Regions from separate parts of the Novosphingobium sp. BF6 genome, predicted to be linked through region 1. Evidence: riboswitches for the same ligand, from Rfam matches in the RefSeq annotation. Region 1 holds a riboswitch; the other holds the start of a gene.

What was found. A riboswitch is a leader RNA that binds a small molecule or an ion and turns the genes downstream of it on or off. The one in region 1 is predicted to bind cobalamin.
Region 2: another riboswitch for cobalamin. It lies ahead of AC4D6D_RS14810 (DUF1636 domain-containing protein); the one in region 1 lies ahead of AC4D6D_RS22980 (TonB-dependent receptor).

Annotation. Positions count from the first base shown of each region.
Region 1 is NZ_CM177776.1:1,802,807-1,811,241, forward strand. It holds gene AC4D6D_RS22950 (hydroxypyruvate isomerase family protein) at 1-477, opposite strand, end outside; gene AC4D6D_RS22955 (TonB-dependent receptor) at 500-2,860, opposite strand; gene AC4D6D_RS22960 (IS110 family transposase) at 3,165-3,479, opposite strand; partial or broken gene AC4D6D_RS22965 (IS5 family transposase) at 3,421-4,312, opposite strand; tRNA gene AC4D6D_RS22970 (tRNA-OTHER) at 4,392-4,479, shown strand; gene AC4D6D_RS22975 (hypothetical protein) at 4,501-5,064, opposite strand; cobalamin riboswitch at 5,395-5,636, shown strand; gene AC4D6D_RS22980 (TonB-dependent receptor) at 5,824-7,962, shown strand; gene AC4D6D_RS22985 (hypothetical protein) at 7,967-8,257, shown strand; gene AC4D6D_RS22990 (PepSY-associated TM helix domain-containing protein) at 8,254-8,435, shown strand, end outside.
Region 2 is NZ_CM177775.1:3,044,167-3,052,601, reverse strand. It holds gene AC4D6D_RS14825 (FAD binding domain-containing protein) at 1-413, shown strand, start outside; gene paoC (aldehyde oxidoreductase molybdenum-binding subunit PaoC) at 410-2,608, shown strand; gene AC4D6D_RS14815 (cobyrinic acid a,c-diamide synthase CobB) at 2,605-3,885, opposite strand; cobalamin riboswitch at 3,959-4,150, shown strand; gene AC4D6D_RS14810 (DUF1636 domain-containing protein) at 4,375-4,782, shown strand; gene cobT (nicotinate-nucleotide--dimethylbenzimidazole phosphoribosyltransferase) at 4,779-5,795, shown strand; gene AC4D6D_RS14800 (histidine phosphatase family protein) at 5,792-6,373, shown strand; gene cobS (adenosylcobinamide-GDP ribazoletransferase) at 6,370-7,083, shown strand; gene AC4D6D_RS14790 (threonine-phosphate decarboxylase) at 7,080-8,063, shown strand; gene cbiB (adenosylcobinamide-phosphate synthase CbiB) at 8,060-8,435, shown strand, end outside.

The DNA.
Region 1 (8,435 bases):
GAGCGCCTGTGCTGTGCTCGACAGATAGATGAGGGGCAGTTCCACCCGATTGTTCAAAGGTTCGAGCAGGAGCATCACGCCTGCTTGCTCGGCCAACTCTGCGCCGCGGCGAAGCGCAACTATAGCGTTTTCATGCTGTTCTTCATGGCTCAGGCCCGGCACGTTGAACCCGGATGCAATGATCATGGGCGGCGATCCGAGGGCTTTTCCGGCCTCGATGGAACCGCGAACGGCTTCAACGAACTCATCATGCTCAGCCGGGTCCACGAGGCTGCGGCGTGGATCGACGCAGAAACTTGTCAGTTTGACACCAGTCTCGGCGAGAGCCTGGGCAAGTTCCTCGATGGGTTTGTCTTTCCAGAGGTGGAATTCAACCGCATCGATACCTGCGTCCTTCGCTGCACGGACGCGATCGACGAAACCGCGATCTTCGTCCGCAAAGATCCACTCGATGCAGGCGGCTGGATAGAGGGTCATGATTGTATTACCTTTTCGAGAATTAGAAATTGAAGTTCAGACGTGCGCCGATCGTGCGTACTGAATTGTAACCTAGTGTCTGGACGTAGCTCGCGATCCCTGCTGATGCGTCGCCTGATTCCAACCCGATGTAGTTCGGGAAGATCTTGTTGGTGCAGTTCTTGCAAAATACTGCCACTGTCCAATTGCTTCCGCGGAAGCCGATACTGCCGCCCAAGATATCGATCGGCGACACCGTCGCGCCGGGGGCGCCGTTGATCAAATAGTTGATCGAGGAGCGGTGATAGTAGTTCACGTCGGCGACGAACGAGAGCCCGTCTGAAACCGGCTGTTCGAATGTCGCGGACATGGTCGCGGAGAATTTTGGAGAACTAGGCGTCCTCAGTCCACCCGCATCGAAAGTGTTGTCGACGTTGCAGCTCGGGTCAGGCTGGCCGGGGTAACATTGTGCACCAGCGAAGGATTCGAATTTTGAGTCGAGGAACGTTGTGGAGCCGTTGATCGTAAGTTGAGGGATGGGTCGTGCAACGAAGCTGACTTCAACACCCTTGTTTTTTACGCTCGCGGCATTCTTGACGAGGAAAGTTCTAATATCCGTATCGAATGCCTGCGCTTGATAGTTGTGAAGAGTGTTGTGGAATGCTGTAACGTTGAACGTAAGCTTGCGGTTAAGCCACGTAGATTTGAGGCCGATTTCAAAGCTGTCCGAGGTTTCGGGCTTGATCGTCAGGTCCGCGTTCGCGGTGGCGGGCGTATCGTTGAAGCCAGGACCTTTGTAGCCACGGGCAAACGTACCATAAACCATTATGGCTTCAGTCGGATTGTATTGGGCACCAGCGCGCCAGCTGAGATTAGTATTGCGATAGCTCTGGTTAAAGACGCCTCGCGCGCCGAACGGTACAAAATAGTTCAGCTGGTTCTGGGTAAGGTCGATCTCTATCTCATCGCGCGTTACGCGTGCACCCGCTATGATTTTGAAGCTTTCAAACAGCTGATAGGTGAACTGACCGAATCCAGCATAGCTGGTTGTCTTGAGATTGTAGAACTTGTCTGTTCCCAGGAAATAATCGTTGTTGATAGAGCAGTTGGGTGGTCCTCCGGCCGCTGGCGTGGCGCCGACGCAGAATGGGAACGAGGGAAGGAGGAAGGCCGGGAAGAAGTTGCTTCCTGCACGGTTCGTTGTTCCATCGAGAGTCGAATGGAAAAGATACAGACCAGCTTGCCCCGTTAGACGGGAATCCGCCGGTAGGGCCACACGAAATTCGTTCGTGTACTGGTTGTACTTTGATCCGCTACGGTTCAGATCCAAACCATCGCCGAGAGTAATATCACCGTCATTCTGTTGATCAAAGTCGTAGAAGCGCCATGCCGCAATATCCGAAATCTCAACGCCGCCGCTGGTCACATACGAAATGCTTGCCTGGGCCCCGCCGTTCTTCAGGTCGCGGAAACCTGGAGCATTGGAAACCGCCGTCAGGTTTTTCGGGCCAGGCTCGTAGTTTGTAGTGGGAAGGAAGGGCGTGTTGACAGAATTGAGCCCAAGCGAACGGTAGGTGCCATCGGCGAATCCGGAAAGGCCGTGTTGCTCGTTGTACTCACCGATCAGGTAGATCGAGAGATTGTCCGTCGCCTCGAAGAGGTACTTGCCCCGAATACCAAACTGACGATTTGAGTCTTCGTATCGCGCGGGAACGTCGCCCGAAACGTGGTCAGTCAGGGAATCCTGATAGTTGTAGATCCCGCTAACACGCAGCGCTGAATTTGCCGATACAGGAAGATTTACAGTCGCACGCGCGATGACGCCTTCACTGCCGCCGGGCCGGGCATCTGCCTCCAGATCGAAAAGGGTTTCGGTGATCCCGATCCGGGGGCGAACCGTCGTGATATTAATCAGGCCTGCGGATGCATTTTTGCCGAAAAGGAGACCTTGTGGGCCATTGAGGACTTCAACTTGCGCAACGTCCAGGAAAGCGTTGCCGCCCGCAAGTGGCCTGCCAATGTTCACATCGTCGATCGCCATCGCTACGCTCGAATCGATCGTCGTCGAGAAGGCCAGCGTACCGATGCCGCGGATTGAAAAGCTGCTCTCCTGCCCGATTTGAAGACTCGGGGTCGCGATCGTCAATTGCGTCGCCTCGTTCAGACCGCGTTCCTTAAGCGTATCTGCACCAATTGCAGTGACGCTTACCGGCACATTCTGAAGTCGCTCCGGGCGGCGCTGAGCGGTTACGACGATCTCCGCGATCGAGGTCTGCGATGCTGCTGAATCGGCCGTAGCGGAGTCTGGATCTTGGCCATGCGTAGTCCCGGACTGCGCATGGGCAGAAGCATGAATTCCGATAAGTGCAATGCTGCCGGCGGATGCAAGCCAAACTGCTTTCAAAGTTCTCTCCCGTGTTTTTTATGACGTCCGTTTTTCCGGAGCATGCCAATTGCTACTGCCTCGATAATGATAACGGAAATGATCTCTTTTTATGGATATGTATAAGTGCGGTGTATACATCGGCGGCGCCGTGCGGGGTGATCTCTGCCGATCTGGTGACAACACCATTCGGAAACAGATAGGGTTTTGAAGAGGGGCCGTTTCAATCTGACCGGTCTGTCGGATTATCTTATCGAAACGGACGGGGGCCTAACTGGTGTTGCTCGCAAAAATCGCGGGTTGACCGAAACCGAACTGGGGAAGGTTAAGCTGCGCGAGCCCCAGCAGCATCGTGCGGATCCGTCTTGTTCGCCTTCATTGCCTTCAGACTCTGGTGCGCCTGCCGGGCATCGATGCACACCACCGGGACACCCAGTTCACGCAGACCAAGGCAGATCGCCGGTGACAAGCCCCAAGTTTCGATCACGGCTCGCTCGATAGGACCATATCCCTCCAGCATCATGGCGATCGCTTCGGGGGAACTCTCTACTTTCTCCGAGACCAGCTTCCGACCATTCTCATCAACGATGCAGACCTGCGTGGATTCCATCGACAGGTCCAATCCGGCATAGTGCTTCATGGCTGCTTCCTTCCTTCAGGATTCGACAACCAGAAGTGTGCGCTGCAACCGAGGTCCGAGCGAAGCAGCCGCAATCACACGATGACTCATAAACCCGTAGCCACATAGAGGCGAGTTGGACCATGGCGAGGAAGTTCTCGGCCAGCTTATCGTAGCGGGTAGCAATACGCCGGAAGTGCTTGAGCTTGGAGAAGAAGCGTTCGATCAGGTTCCGCTCGCGGTAGAGCCAAGTGCTGAAGTACGGTTTCGACCTGCGGTTGGACTTCGGTGGGATATTGGCGAATGCGCCCCTCTCGCGGAGAGACGCCCGGATGCGGTCGGCATCGTATGCCTTATAGGCCAGCACTATCGTTCCGGCACCCACATGGTCGAGCAGGCCATCAGCAGTTTGACCGTCATGGCTTTGCCCGGCGGTCAGGCTCAACCGGATCGGGACGCCTTGCCCTTCGACGACCGCGTGGATTTTTGTCGCGAGCCCCCTCGGGAACGACCGAGACAATGATCTCGATCCCCCTTTTTGCCGTCGCGGCCTGCTGGTGGGCGCGAACGGACGTGCTGTCGATCATCTGTATATCGCCATCGTGGGCGGCGGTGAGGACGTCCATCATCCGGTCCCAGACGCCCGCCTTTCGCCATCGAGCGATGCGATTGTAGCAGGTGGTGCGCGGACCGTATCGTTCAGGCAGGTCGCGCCAAGGCGCACCGGACCGAAGCACCCAAAAAATACCGTTCAGCACGCGACGATCATCAACACGGGGCACGCCTCGCGGCTTATTGGGCAGCAGCGGCTCGATCACGCGCCATTCGAAGTCGGTCAGATCGTATCGGCTCATGCCGAGCCAGAATCACCTCCCAAGCGCCAAGGAAAGGTCTTTGTTGGCGGCGTGCCCAACTTTGCGCTAAACCGCCGGGGCCAGCGTGACGGAATTGGTAGACGTATCACCACAGTGATCCTGAGCCTTACGGCTTAGGTTGCGGGTTCGATCCCCTGCCGTTGGCGTCCCATCTATGGGTTCACGACCTAGTCCACGCCCAGAAACCGGCCATCGGTATCGAAGCGGCAGTTGAAGAATTTTGTCCCTTTGCTGCCGTCGCTGCGGTCATACCAGCCCTGCACAATGTAGCCGTTGCGTTGCTGGATGGGGGCATTTGCTGTGACTTCACTTGGACGGCGATCAAATCGGGCACTGGCCTCGTTCCGACAAATCCGGGAAAGTTCGTCTCCGGCGACGTAGCCGTGGGAAGGGGCGCTACGACGATCATACTCAGTAGCGCGGCGATCATTGGGGCCGGCGCCCATTCGGCAGTCGGCCGGTAGCGTTGGCGTGACCGAACTATAGCGCCCGTCCATCGTTGCGACGGTCACGCATTGATGGCGGTCCTTGCTCCACCAATAGGCATAACTGCGATCGTCGCCCTTCTCACCGCCCACGTTGCGATACCCGCGACGTTCCAGTTCCGCCTCAGCTTGCCCAGCTCGTGCCCCGACCATATCCTCTAGTCCCGTGGATTGGCCAAAAGAGTTCGACGGCGCCAATGCTGTGGCGACCGCTGCAAGGGCTAAAAAGCGGGAAGAGGAAGGCATGCACGCACCTCATCGACAAGTTTGGAACTGTTCAACCTTTTAAATTCAACTGGTTCTGCGCGCCACGGGAATCCACACCACTTTGCCCAGCCCAAGTCAATTTCTTGATTTTCATCGGAATTTAGGCGCGCAGCCGACTAATGTGCTCTTCAACCCATCGGCGCGGGCGTCGTCCAGCGATTCCGAAAGTCAGCTTTCGCGATGGCCAAAATGGCCGCTGAGCGAACGGGATGAGCGCATACCGGCCGTCGAGTCATGACCAAATCCTACACTCCACGAATTTCTTGCTATCCCGTTCGATAACCCATAGTGCCCAGCCGTCCCCCTGACGGGGGATGAGATCGCGTTGGTGCTTCGAAAGAGGCTTAAAAGGGAACACGGTGAGAGGGCTCGTCCTTCGAAGCCGAGGCTGTCCCTGCAACTGTAAGCGGTGAGCGCGATGCATATCGCGGCAGGCCAAGGAGCCTTGCCGCAGCCACTGGGCCGGACGCTAACTCCTGCGAGGCCTGGGAAGGCCGTGCATCGCGCGACGACCCGTGAGCCAGGAGACCTGCCAGCGTCCGGTCGCTCTTGCCTTGGTCCAGGGGATGGCCGCGGCACGGTATACTCCGTCTGAGCGACGAACTTGCGGCCAGGCCGCAACGGCGGGTTTCGCCGGTCGCTCGTTCGCGCCCGGATTCCGCCGCTGCGCCCGCGCGGGGGAAGTCCCTCACGCGGGAACCTGTCCGTTCGACTGGGAAACGCAACGGGGATACTATCATGAAAACCAGAACGCTTCTTTCCGGCCTGCTGCACGCGGGCGCGTCGCTGGGCGCGCTCGCTCTGGCTGCCGGATCCGCACAGGCGCAGGACTCCGGGCCGGACAACACCGAAAGCCGGGCGGAAAGCATCGTCGTCACCGCGCGCAAGGCCGGCGTCCTGCAACTGGACCAGACGGCGAATGCGTCGAGCCGCCTCGGGCTGACGCCGATGCAGACGCCGGCCAGTGTCGATGTCATCACCAAGGAGATGATCCGCAGCTTGGGCGACCGCACCGTCGTCGCTGCCGCCGCACGGGCGCCGGGGCTCATCAACAACAGTTCGGCCTTCGGCTATTCGCTCAGTTCGCGCGGGTTCACCGGCTATACCTCGGTGATGCAGCTCTACGACGGGATGCGCGTCTACACCACGACCACGCAGACCTTCCCCGCCGATCCGTGGATGGCCGAGCGAATCGAAGTGCTGCGCGGCGCGGCTTCGGTGCTCTACGGCGAAGGCGGCATCGGCGGCGCGATCAACGTCGTGCGCAAGCAGCCCAATACCGATCATGTCGAGGGCGAAGTGCGCCTCAGCGGCGGTTCCTTCGATACTTATGCGGCGGCGGGCGGCATTGGCGGACCGATCGGGGACAGGCTCTCCTACCGGGTGGACGTCAGCTACAATCGCTCGGACGGGTGGATGGAGCGTGGCCGGTCGCGCAGTCTGGCGCTCTCGGCGGCGCTGCGCTGGCAGGCCCGCGACGATCTGGTGCTGACCTTGACGCACGACCGCGCCGATCTCGACCCGACGATCTGGTACGGCACCCCGCTGCGCGACGGCAAGCTGGTACGCGATTTCCGCAAGAAGAACTACAACATCGCCGACAGTTCGCTGCGTTTCGACGATGCCTGGACGCAGGCCAAGGCGGAATGGACGCCTGCCGAGGGGGTGACGATCACCAATGTCGCCTACTACCTCACCGGCTTCAAGCACTGGCGCAATGCCGAAGGCTATGCCTGGTCCGGTGACCAGATCCGCCGCTCCAGCTATCTGGAAATCTTCTACAAGACCAAGCAATGGGGCGACCGCTTCAACGCCGTGTTCGACCACAAGCTGTTCGGCCTGGACCACCGCCTGAGCCTCGGCGGCGAGTACAATAGCGGCGACCTGCTGCGCACCGACAGCTCGCCCAACACGCGCTTCGACCTGATCGATCCTTACGACTATACGCCGGGGACCTTCCTCGATGGCACTTTCGGCACGCGGTACAAGTACAAGACCGATGTGCAGCAATGGGCGCTGTTCGGAGAGAGCAGACTGTCCTTCTCCGACCGGCTCTCGCTGGTGACGGGCCTGCGGTACGACCGCCCGAAGACCGAGCGCCACGATGCGCTCGATCCCGCGACGGACTATACCGCGCGCTATCCCAGCACCAGTTGGCGCGTGGGGCTGGTCTACAACCCGGTCGATACGGTCTCGCTCTACGCGCAATATTCGGCGGCCGCCGATCCGGTGACGGCGCTGCTTACCGCCACATTGGCGCAGACCAGCTTCGACGTTTCGACCGGGCGGCAATGGGAAGCCGGGGCCAAGGCCACCTTCCTCGACGGACGCGGCGAGTTCACCCTGTCCGCCTATCGCATCGTCAAGAAGAAGATCCTGACCCGCTCGGCCAATGATCCCACGGCATCGGTGCAGGTCGGCCAGCAGTCGTCCTACGGCGTCGAGGCCTCGTTCGGGCTGGCTGTGACGAGGGACTTCAGCATTCTCGCCAATGGCACGATCCTGAAGGCACAATACGACGATTTCGACGAACTGGTAGGCACGGCACTGGTCAGCCGGGATGGCAATATGCCGATCGGCGTGGCGGAGCAGGCGGCCAACCTTTGGCTGTCGTGGCGACCGCTTCAGCCGCTGCATCTCGACGCGGGGCTGCGTTATGTCGGCAAGCGATATTCCGATGCCGCCAATACCCGGCTCATCCCGGCCTACACGCTGGCCGACGCCTCGGCTCGCTACGACCTTGGCGAGAAGACGAGCCTAACGCTCAATCTGCGCAACGTCTTCGACAAGATCTACGTCCAGAACAGCTATTCCACCTCGCAGTGGATCCTCGGCGAACCGCGCAGCGTGGCGGTGACCTTCGAGCAGCGGTTCTGACGGTATGGCGAGGCAGGAACCCGGCTGGCGCACCGTCACCGCGCGCGTGCTGGCGGCGAGCGCTGGGGCCTATGCGCTATGCTACGCCTGGATCGGCGCGGCAGTGCGGCTGCTGCCGATGGAGGCGGTGGACGCCACTATCCTCGCCACCTGCCTCGCCTTCGTACTGTTCGTCGTCGTGATCCTGCGGGCCTTCGCGCTCCGCAGCGCGCGGCGCGTGTGGCTGGAATTGCTGGCGGGCACGGTGTTGCCGATCTGCCTGATGCTGGCCGCGATACCGGGAGGCTGGCGGTGAAAGACACGCTGCGCCAGTCGATGGGCTGGCTCCATACGTGGTGCGGATTGCTGTTCGGGTGGGTGCTTTTCGGGGTGCTGCTGACCGGATCGCTGGCGGTATTCTATACCGAGATCAATCTATGGACGACGCCCGAACTGCGCTCTCCCGTCGCGATCGATCGCAGCCATGCGGTAAG
Region 2 (8,435 bases), on a different replicon from region 1:
ATGCTTCGGGCAAGACCCGCAGCGTGCCGATCGGCGATTTCCACCGCCTGCCGGGGGATACCCCGCATCTGGAAAACGTGCTCCAGCCCGGCGAGCTGATTACCGCCGTGACTCTGCCCAAGCCATTGGGCGGGCGCCATTTCTACCACAAGGTTCGCGACCGCGCCTCCTATGCCTTCGCGCTCGTCTCGGTGGCGGCGGTTCTGAACGAGGATGGCAGCGGGAGGGTCGCTTTCGGCGGCGTCGCGCCGAAGCCTTGGCGAGTCGAGGCGGCGGATGCGCAGCTTCGAAACGGCGCCGGGGCAACTGCGAAGACGGCCTTTGCCGAAGCGCGGCCCACCCATGAAAACGCCTTCAAGGTCACGCTGGCCGAACGCACGCTGGCGGCGCTTATCGCGGAGAACCGGGCATGAAGTTCGACACGCCTGCGGGCACCAATCCCATCGACGCGATGAAGGTCATCGGCCAGGCCGTCGACCGCGTGGACGGCAAGCTCAAGACCACCGGACAGGCCCCCTACGCCTACGAGCATGGCGAGGTTCCGGCCAAGCCCGCCTACGGTTACGTGATCGGCGCCGGGATCGCCAAGGGGCGCATCGCCTCGTTCCATGCCGAGGAAGCGCGGCGGATGCCGGGGGTCCTGGCGATCGTCTCGGCCGAGAACGCGCAGCCGCTCGGCAAGGGCAACATGAACACCGCCAAGCTGCTCGGCGGGCCGAACGTCGATCACTATCACCAGGCGCTAGCCGTGGTGGTCGCGGAGAGCTTCGAACAGGCGCGCAGCGCCGCCAATGCGGTGCGGATCACATATGACCGCGGGCAGGGACGGTTCGACCTTGCCAAGGCGAAGCCGGGCGCGCAGCCGCTGACCGGCAATGACGCTGACACGCATACGGGCGATTTCGCAGGGGCCTTCGCCTCGGCTCCGGTGCAGTTGGACCAGACCTACACTACGCCCGACCAGAATCATGCGATGATGGAGCCTTTCGCCACGATCGCCTGGTGGGAGGGGGACGCGCTGTCGGTCTGGACCTCGAACCAGATGATCGCCTGGAACAAACGCGAACTGGCCACGACGCTCCAGATGCCGCCGGAGAAAGTTCACGTCCGCTCGCCGTTCATCGGCGGGGGATTCGGCGGCAAGCTGTTCCTGCGCGCCGACGCGGTGATGGCGGCGCTGGGGGCCAAGGCCTGCGGCAGGCCGGTCAAGATCGCGATGCCGCGCCCGCTCATGCTCAACAACGCGACGCACCGCCCGGCGACGATCCAGCGCATTCGTCTGGGCGCGACGAAGGACGGCAAGCTCACCGCGATCGGCCACGAAAGCTGGTCAGGCGACTTGCCCGGCGGCGGCCCGGAATCGGCGACGCAGCAGACGAAGTTGCTTTATGCGGGAGCCAATCGCCTGACCGCCCTGCGGCTGGCCGAACTCGACCTGCCCGAAGCCAATGCCATGCGTGCTCCGGGTGAGGCGCCGGGGCTGATGGCGCTGGAGATCGCCATCGACGAGATGGCCGAGAAGCTGGCGATGGACCCGGTGAAGTTCCGCGTCCTGAACGATACGCAGGTCGATCCCGAGAACCCCAAGCGCCCGTTCTCGCAGCGGAACTTCGTGCGCTGTCTCGAAGACGGGGCCGCGCGGTTCGGCTGGAACCGGCGCAGTGCAAAGCCAGCACAAGTCCGCGAGGGGCGCTGGCTGATCGGCATGGGCGTAGCGGCGGCGTTCCGCAACAACATCAACATGACTTCGGCGGCGCGGGTGCGGCTGGCGGGCGACGGCATGGTCACCGTCGAGACCGACATGACCGATATCGGCACCGGCTCCTACACGATCATCGCCCAGACGGCGGCGGAAATGATGGGCCTGCCGGTCGAGAAAGTGCGCGTGAAGCTGGGCGATTCGTCGTTCCCGGCCTCGGCGGGTTCGGGCGGCCAGTGGGGCGCCAACAGCGCGACCTCCGGCGTCTACGCGGCTTGTGCGAAGCTGCGCGACATGGCGGCGCAGCGGCTCGGCATGGATCCGGCCGCTGCGCAGTTCGTCGATGGCGAGGTCCGCGCGGGCAACCGTTCGGTGGCGCTGGCCGAAGCGGCGAAGTCCGGCGAACTCGTCGCCGAAGAGACGATGCAGTGGGGCGATCTCGGCAAGACGTTCCAGCAATCGACGTTCGGCGCCCATTTCGTCGAGGTGGCGGTCGATTCCTATACCGGCGAGACGCGGGTGCGGCGCATGCTGGCGGTCTGCGCTGCCGGGCGCATCCTCAATCCCAAGACCGCGCGCAGCCAGGTGATCGGGGCGATGACCATGGGCGTCGGCGGCGCGCTGATGGAGGAACTGGCGGTTGACAAGCGCTTCGGCTTCTTCGTCAACCACGACCTCGCCGGGTACGAAGTGCCGGTCCATGCCGATATTCCGCATCAGGAGGTGGTGTTCCTCGACGAGGCGGACGACAAGGTCTCGCCGATGAAGGCCAAGGGCGTGGGCGAACTCGGCCTCTGCGGGGTCGGCGCGGCGGTGGCCAATGCGGTCTACAATGCCACCGGCGTGCGCGTGCGCGACTATCCGATCACGCTCGACAAGTACCTCACGAAGCTGCCTGCGATCGCTTAGCCCAGCAAGTTCGCAATCAGCTCCGGCGCGGATGGGAAGTAGAAGTGCATGTAGCTCGCGGTGAGCGAGCCTTGCCGGAATATCCGCTCGCCCTTGCGCCCATCCGGCGTCCGGGCGAGCGCGATGGGTTCGAGGGCTGTCTCCAGCCGCGAATAGTGGAAGGTGTGGCCGCGCACGGCATGGCCCGCCAGTTCCGCTTCCTGCATGCCGAGCGCGACCAGCCGTTTCTGCATGGTTGCGCTCGCGGGGAGCAGGCCCAGCATCGGCGCGCCGAGACCTGCCGCGTCCGCAAGCGTTTCGCAGGCGTAAAGCATGCCGCCGCACTCGGCGAGGATCGGTTTTCCGGCTCGGAAGTGCTCCCGGATCGCCTCGATCATCGCCCGATTGGCGGAAAGCGCGGCGAGATGAAGCTCGGGGTAGCCGCCCGGCAGCCACAGCGCATCGCAGTCCGGCAAGGCCTCATCGCGCAGGGGCGAGAAGAACGAGAGCCGCGCGCCCGCCCGTTCGAGAAAGTCGAGGTTTGCCCGGTAGATGAAGCCGAAAGCCTCGTCGCGGGCGATGGCGATGCGCCTGCCCGACAGCGCAGCGGGGATCGGCGCGGCGGCGCGGGGGGCCGGGAAGGACACCGGCTCGGGCAGCCAGAGCGCGCTTTCGGGGAGCAGGTCGGCGGCGCGGTCGATACGGGCTTCGATATCCGCGACTTCGCCCGCCTGCACGAGGCCGAGATGGCGTTCGGGCAGGGCCATGTCCTCGTCGCGCCGCATCGCGCCGAGCCATTGCACGCTGTCCGGCATACCTCGTTCCAGCAGTTCGGCATGGCGCTCGCTGCCGACTCGATTGGCGAGCACGGCGGCCAAGGTCACGCCGTCCCGATAGGTAGCGAGGCCGTGGACGAGCGCGCCGAAGGTCTGGGCCATCGAGGACCCATCCATCACCGCCATGACCGGCAGGCCGAAGTGCCGGGCGAGGTCGGCGGAGGAGGGGGTGCCGTCGAACAGGCCCATGACCCCTTCGATCAGGATCAGGTCCGCCTCCCGTGCCGCCTCGTGCAGCAGGGCGCGGCACTGGTCCTCGCCGCACATGAACAGGTCGAGCTGGTGGACCGGCGCGCCGCTGGCCACTTCGTGGACCATCGGGTCGAGGAAATCCGGCCCGCACTTGAACACCCGCACCCGGCGTCCGGCGCGGACATGGCGGCGGGCGAGGGCGGCGGTGACGAGGGTCTTGCCCTGTCCCGAAGACGGCGCAGTGACGAGCAGGGCGGGACAGGCGGTCATCGGCGCCGGGACCTATGGCACTTCGCGGGGGCGCGCAAGCGGCGCGCTCTTGCACGCCGGGCCGCCACCCGATAGGGCCACGCCTGCGACAGGTTCCCCGCAAGGGGATCAAAAGGGAACGCGGGTTCAAGGCCCCGGCTGCCCCTGCAACTGTAAGCGGCGAGCCGTGCGGCCATTTCGCCATTGGGGGCGTAAGCTCCTGAGAAGGCGGCCGAACCGGCACCGACCCGTGAGCCAGGAGACCTGCCTGCCGCAGTCGTTCTTCGACCGGACAGGGTGAGCCGGACGAACGGGGTCATGCCTCGCAGAGCGACAGCCACTGCCGTGCCGTCTTGCGGCGCGAGAGGGCCTGTCGTCGCCTGCCGCGATCGCATGTCCTTCGCCTGCACGTCGGCCCGGCCGGGTTCGATGCTCGCTTGAAGGACATGCCGTGAACTGCCGAATTTCCATTGCCGGAACTCCCTGCCTCGGGCTGAGGAGCGGCTGCTGATGCTGCATCCCGTCGAACCCGGCCCTTCCGTGGTGGTGTGCAATACCTGCCGTCACTCCGCCGAAACGCGCGAGGACGCAAACGGGCAGCGCGGCGGCGCGGTGCTGGCCGAGGCCATGCGCGCGGTGCAGGCTGCCGAGCCGGACCTTCAGGGCGTGGCGGTTCAGGAAATGCCCTGCCTCTTCGCCTGCCAGCGCCACTGCACCGTGGCGATCCGCGCACCGGGCAAGCTCGGCTATGTGCTCGGCGACTTCACGCCGGACGCGGACGCGGCCCGCGCTATTCTCGAATATGCTTCGCGCCATGCCGCCAGCGAGCACGGGCAGGTGCCTTACCGCGAATGGCCGCAGGGCGTGAAGGGCCACTTCATCACCCGCACCCCGCCCGAAGGGTACATCGGCACATGATCCGGTTCGAGAACCGCGCCGCCTTCGCCGCCGCGCTCGCCGACCTGCCCGAGCCCGACCTCGCCGCGCTGGAAGCCGCGCGCGCGCGTCAGGCGGTGCTCACAAAGCCGCTCGGCTCGCTCGGGCGGCTGGAGGAGATCGCGGTGTTCATGGCGGGCTGGCAGGGCCGCGCGCGTCCCCGCGCCGACCGCATCCGCGCGGTGATCTTCGCAGGCAACCATGGCGTCGCCGCGCGCGGGGTCAGTGCCTATCCGCCGGAAGTCACCGTGCAGATGGTCACCAATTTCAAGGCGGGCGGCGCGGCGATCAATGCGCTGACGGCGGCCTGCGGTGCGCAGCTGGCGGTCGTCCCGCTCGATCTCGCGTGCCCGACCGGGGACATCACCCGCGAACCGGCGATGAGCGAGGCGGAGTGTCTGGCGGCCCTCAATGCCGGGGCGGCTGCGGTCATGGCGGATAGCGACCTGTTCTTCGTGGGCGAGATGGGCATTGGCAATACGACGCCCGCCGCCGCGCTGGCCGCGCAAGTCTTCGGCGGCGAGGCAGCGGAATGGATCGGGCGCGGCACCGGCCTCGACGATGCGGGCCTCGCGCGGAAGGCCGAGGCGGTCGCGGCGGCCCTTGCGCTGCACGGGGCCGATTGCACCGACGCTTTCGAGACTTTGCGCCGGCTCGGCGGGCGGGAGATCGCGGCCATGGCGGGGGCGGTGCTGGCGGCGCGGCATTTGCGGGTGCCGGTCCTGCTCGACGGGTTCATCGCCTGCGCGGCCCTTGCGCCGCTGCTGGCGGACAATGCCGCTTTTCTCGGCCACTGCCTTGCCGCGCATTGCTCGGCCGAGGCGGGACACGTGCGTCTGCTCGAACGCTTTGGGCTGGACCCGTTGCTGCACCTCGGCATGAGGCTGGGCGAAGGTTCGGGCGCGGCGGTGGCGGCGCAGATCGTGCGCTCGGCGCTGGCCGCGCATGACGGCATGGCGACTTTTGCCGAGGCGGCGGTCGCAGGGGCTGCATGAACGGCGTGCTCGTCCACCTCATGCGCCACGGCGCGCCGGTAAAACCGGGGCTGCTGCTCGGCCACCGCGACGATCCGTCGACGCCTGCCGGGGTAGCACACTGCGTGACGCGGGCGGCGGGCCTGACGTTCGAGCGGGTGGTTTCGTCCGACCTGCAAAGGTCGAGCATTCCCGCCGCGCAGATCGCGGCCCTGCGTCGGCGGCGGCATGACCTCGACCTGCGCTGGCGTGAAATCGACTTCGGCGACTGGGACGGTCTTGCCCCGCAGCAACTCGATCCGGCCGTGCAGGCCCGGTTCTGGGACGATCCCGAGACCCATGCCCCGCCCGGCGGCGAGCGCTGGTCGCAGCTTTGCACCCGCATCGGCGAGGCGCTCACTGAGATCGACCGCGCCAGCCTGATCCTCACCCATGGCGGCGCCATGCGCGCGGCGCTTTCGGTGCTGTTCGGCTTCGATCACCGGCAGGTCTGGGCCTTCGAACTGCCTTACGGCGCGCTGGTCAGCCTGCGCCTCTGGCCGGGCGAGGGCCTGCCCGCCGCGCAGATCCTCACGCTGGATAGCGGGAAGACGGCATGAGGCGGCTCGTCCTCGCGCTCCAGTTCCTGACGCGCCTGCCGCTTCCGCCAGTGCGGGCCGATGCCGAGGACTTCGCGAAATCGATGCGCTGGTTTCCGCTGGCGGGACTGGCCGTGGGCGGCCCCGTGGCGGGAGCCTGGTGGCTGGGAAGCCGTCTGGGCGATTCGTGGCTTGCAGCCCTGTTGGGACTGGCGGCCTGGATCGGCATTACCGGCGCGCTGCACCTCGACGGGCTGGGCGACGTGGCGGACGGCGCGGGTGCGGCGCACAAGGACCGCGCGCGGCTGTCGGCGGTCATGGCCGATCCGCATGTCGGAAGCTTTGCGGTCGTGGCGATCGTCCTGCAACTGCTCGCGAAGCTGGTGCTGCTTCATGCCCTCGCGCCGGGAGCGGTCTGGGCCTTGCTGCTCGTCGCCCCGCTCGCGCGGATCGCGCCGCTCGTCTGGGCGCTGGCGCTGCCGCCGCTGCACGAAGGGCTGGGTAGCCGGTTCCGCAGCGCGGTGACGTGGTGGCACGTCGGTTTCTGGGGCCTGATTGCGGCGATCCTCATTCTGCTCGTCGCACCGCCCTTGCTGGCGTTGTTCCTTGCCGTTCCGCTCTGGGGCTACTGGCTAAAACGCCGGATCGGCGGCATTTCCGGCGACGGCCATGGCGCCGGGATCGAGGTGGTCGAGACCCTGCTGCTGCTTGCGCTGGTGGCGATCCGGTGAGCGGGGCCTTCGTCTTCCACGGCGGCCGCGTGAGCGAGGCGGCGCGGGCCTATGGCGGCGCGCCGGAGGACTGGCTGGATCTTTCGACCGGCCTCAACCCCCGGCCATGGCCGGTGACGCAGATCACCGACTGGACCGCCTTGCCCGATCCCGACGCGCTCGCCCGCCTCGAAGCCGAGGCTGCGCGCCATTTCGGTGTAGCGCCGGGTCTGTGCTGCGCAGTGCCGGGCAGCGAGACCGCGCTGCGCCTGCTCGCCAAGGCGCTCGACCTGCCGGGGCGCGCGTTGGTCCCCGCCTATCGCACCCACCGCGAGGCGTTCTTCCCCTCCCGCCCGGCGCAGTTCGGCGAGCAACCGAAGGCGAAGGAAGTCTTCGTCCTCGCCAATCCCAACAACCCCGACGGGGTGCTGCGCGCGCCCGAGGCGGTGATCGAATGGGCCGAGCGGATCGACGAAAGCGGCGGCTTCCTGATCGTCGACGAGGCCTTCGCCGACTGCCACCCCGAAGCCAGCGTCGCCCGTGCCGTCGCGCCGGGGTTCCGGATGATCGTCCTGCGCTCGTTCGGGAAATTCTTCGGCCTTGCGGGGCTGCGGCTGGGCTTCGTGCTGGGGCCGCCCGCGCTCATGATGCTGCTGCGGCAGATGCTGGGCAGCTGGCCGGTCCACGCGGCGGCGCTCTCGCTGGGGACGGCGGCCTATGCCGACCATGCATGGATCGCCCGGACGCGCGAGGAACTCCCCGCTCGTGCGGATGCGCTCGATGCCGTACTGCGCCGTCACGGGCTTGAGCCGGAGGGCGAATGCCCGCTGTTCCGGCTTGTCACCGGCTGCGAGGGACAGGCGCTGTTTGCGCGATTGGCATCCGCGCGCATCCTCGTGCGGCCCTTCGCCGAACATCCGGGCTGGGTGCGCTTCGGCGTCCCCGCCGATACCGAGGCGCTTGCCCGTCTCGACGAGGCCCTTTCCGGGATCGCGCGATGATCGAGCCGGTCGCCTTTGCCGCCATGGCGCTGGAAGGCGCGCTCGGTTGGCCGGGGCGGCTCTATGGCCTGATCGGTCATCCGGTCGGGCTGTTTGCGAAAGTCATTTCCGGCTCGGAGCGCAGGCTCAACCGCGCGGACTGGTCCGACATGGCGCGGCGGCTCGCCGGTCTTGGCGCGATGCTGGGGCTGATCGCGGCAGTGCTGCTCGGCATGGGGCTGGTGGTCTGGTTGGTGCGCGGCTGGGCCGGAGAATGGGCATGGCTGCCGCTCGCGCTGCTCGCATGGCCTGCGCTTGCGGCGCGTAGTCTCGACGATCATGTCCGCCCGGTGCTTGCCGCGCTGGAAGCGGGTGATCTGGCCGAGGCACGCC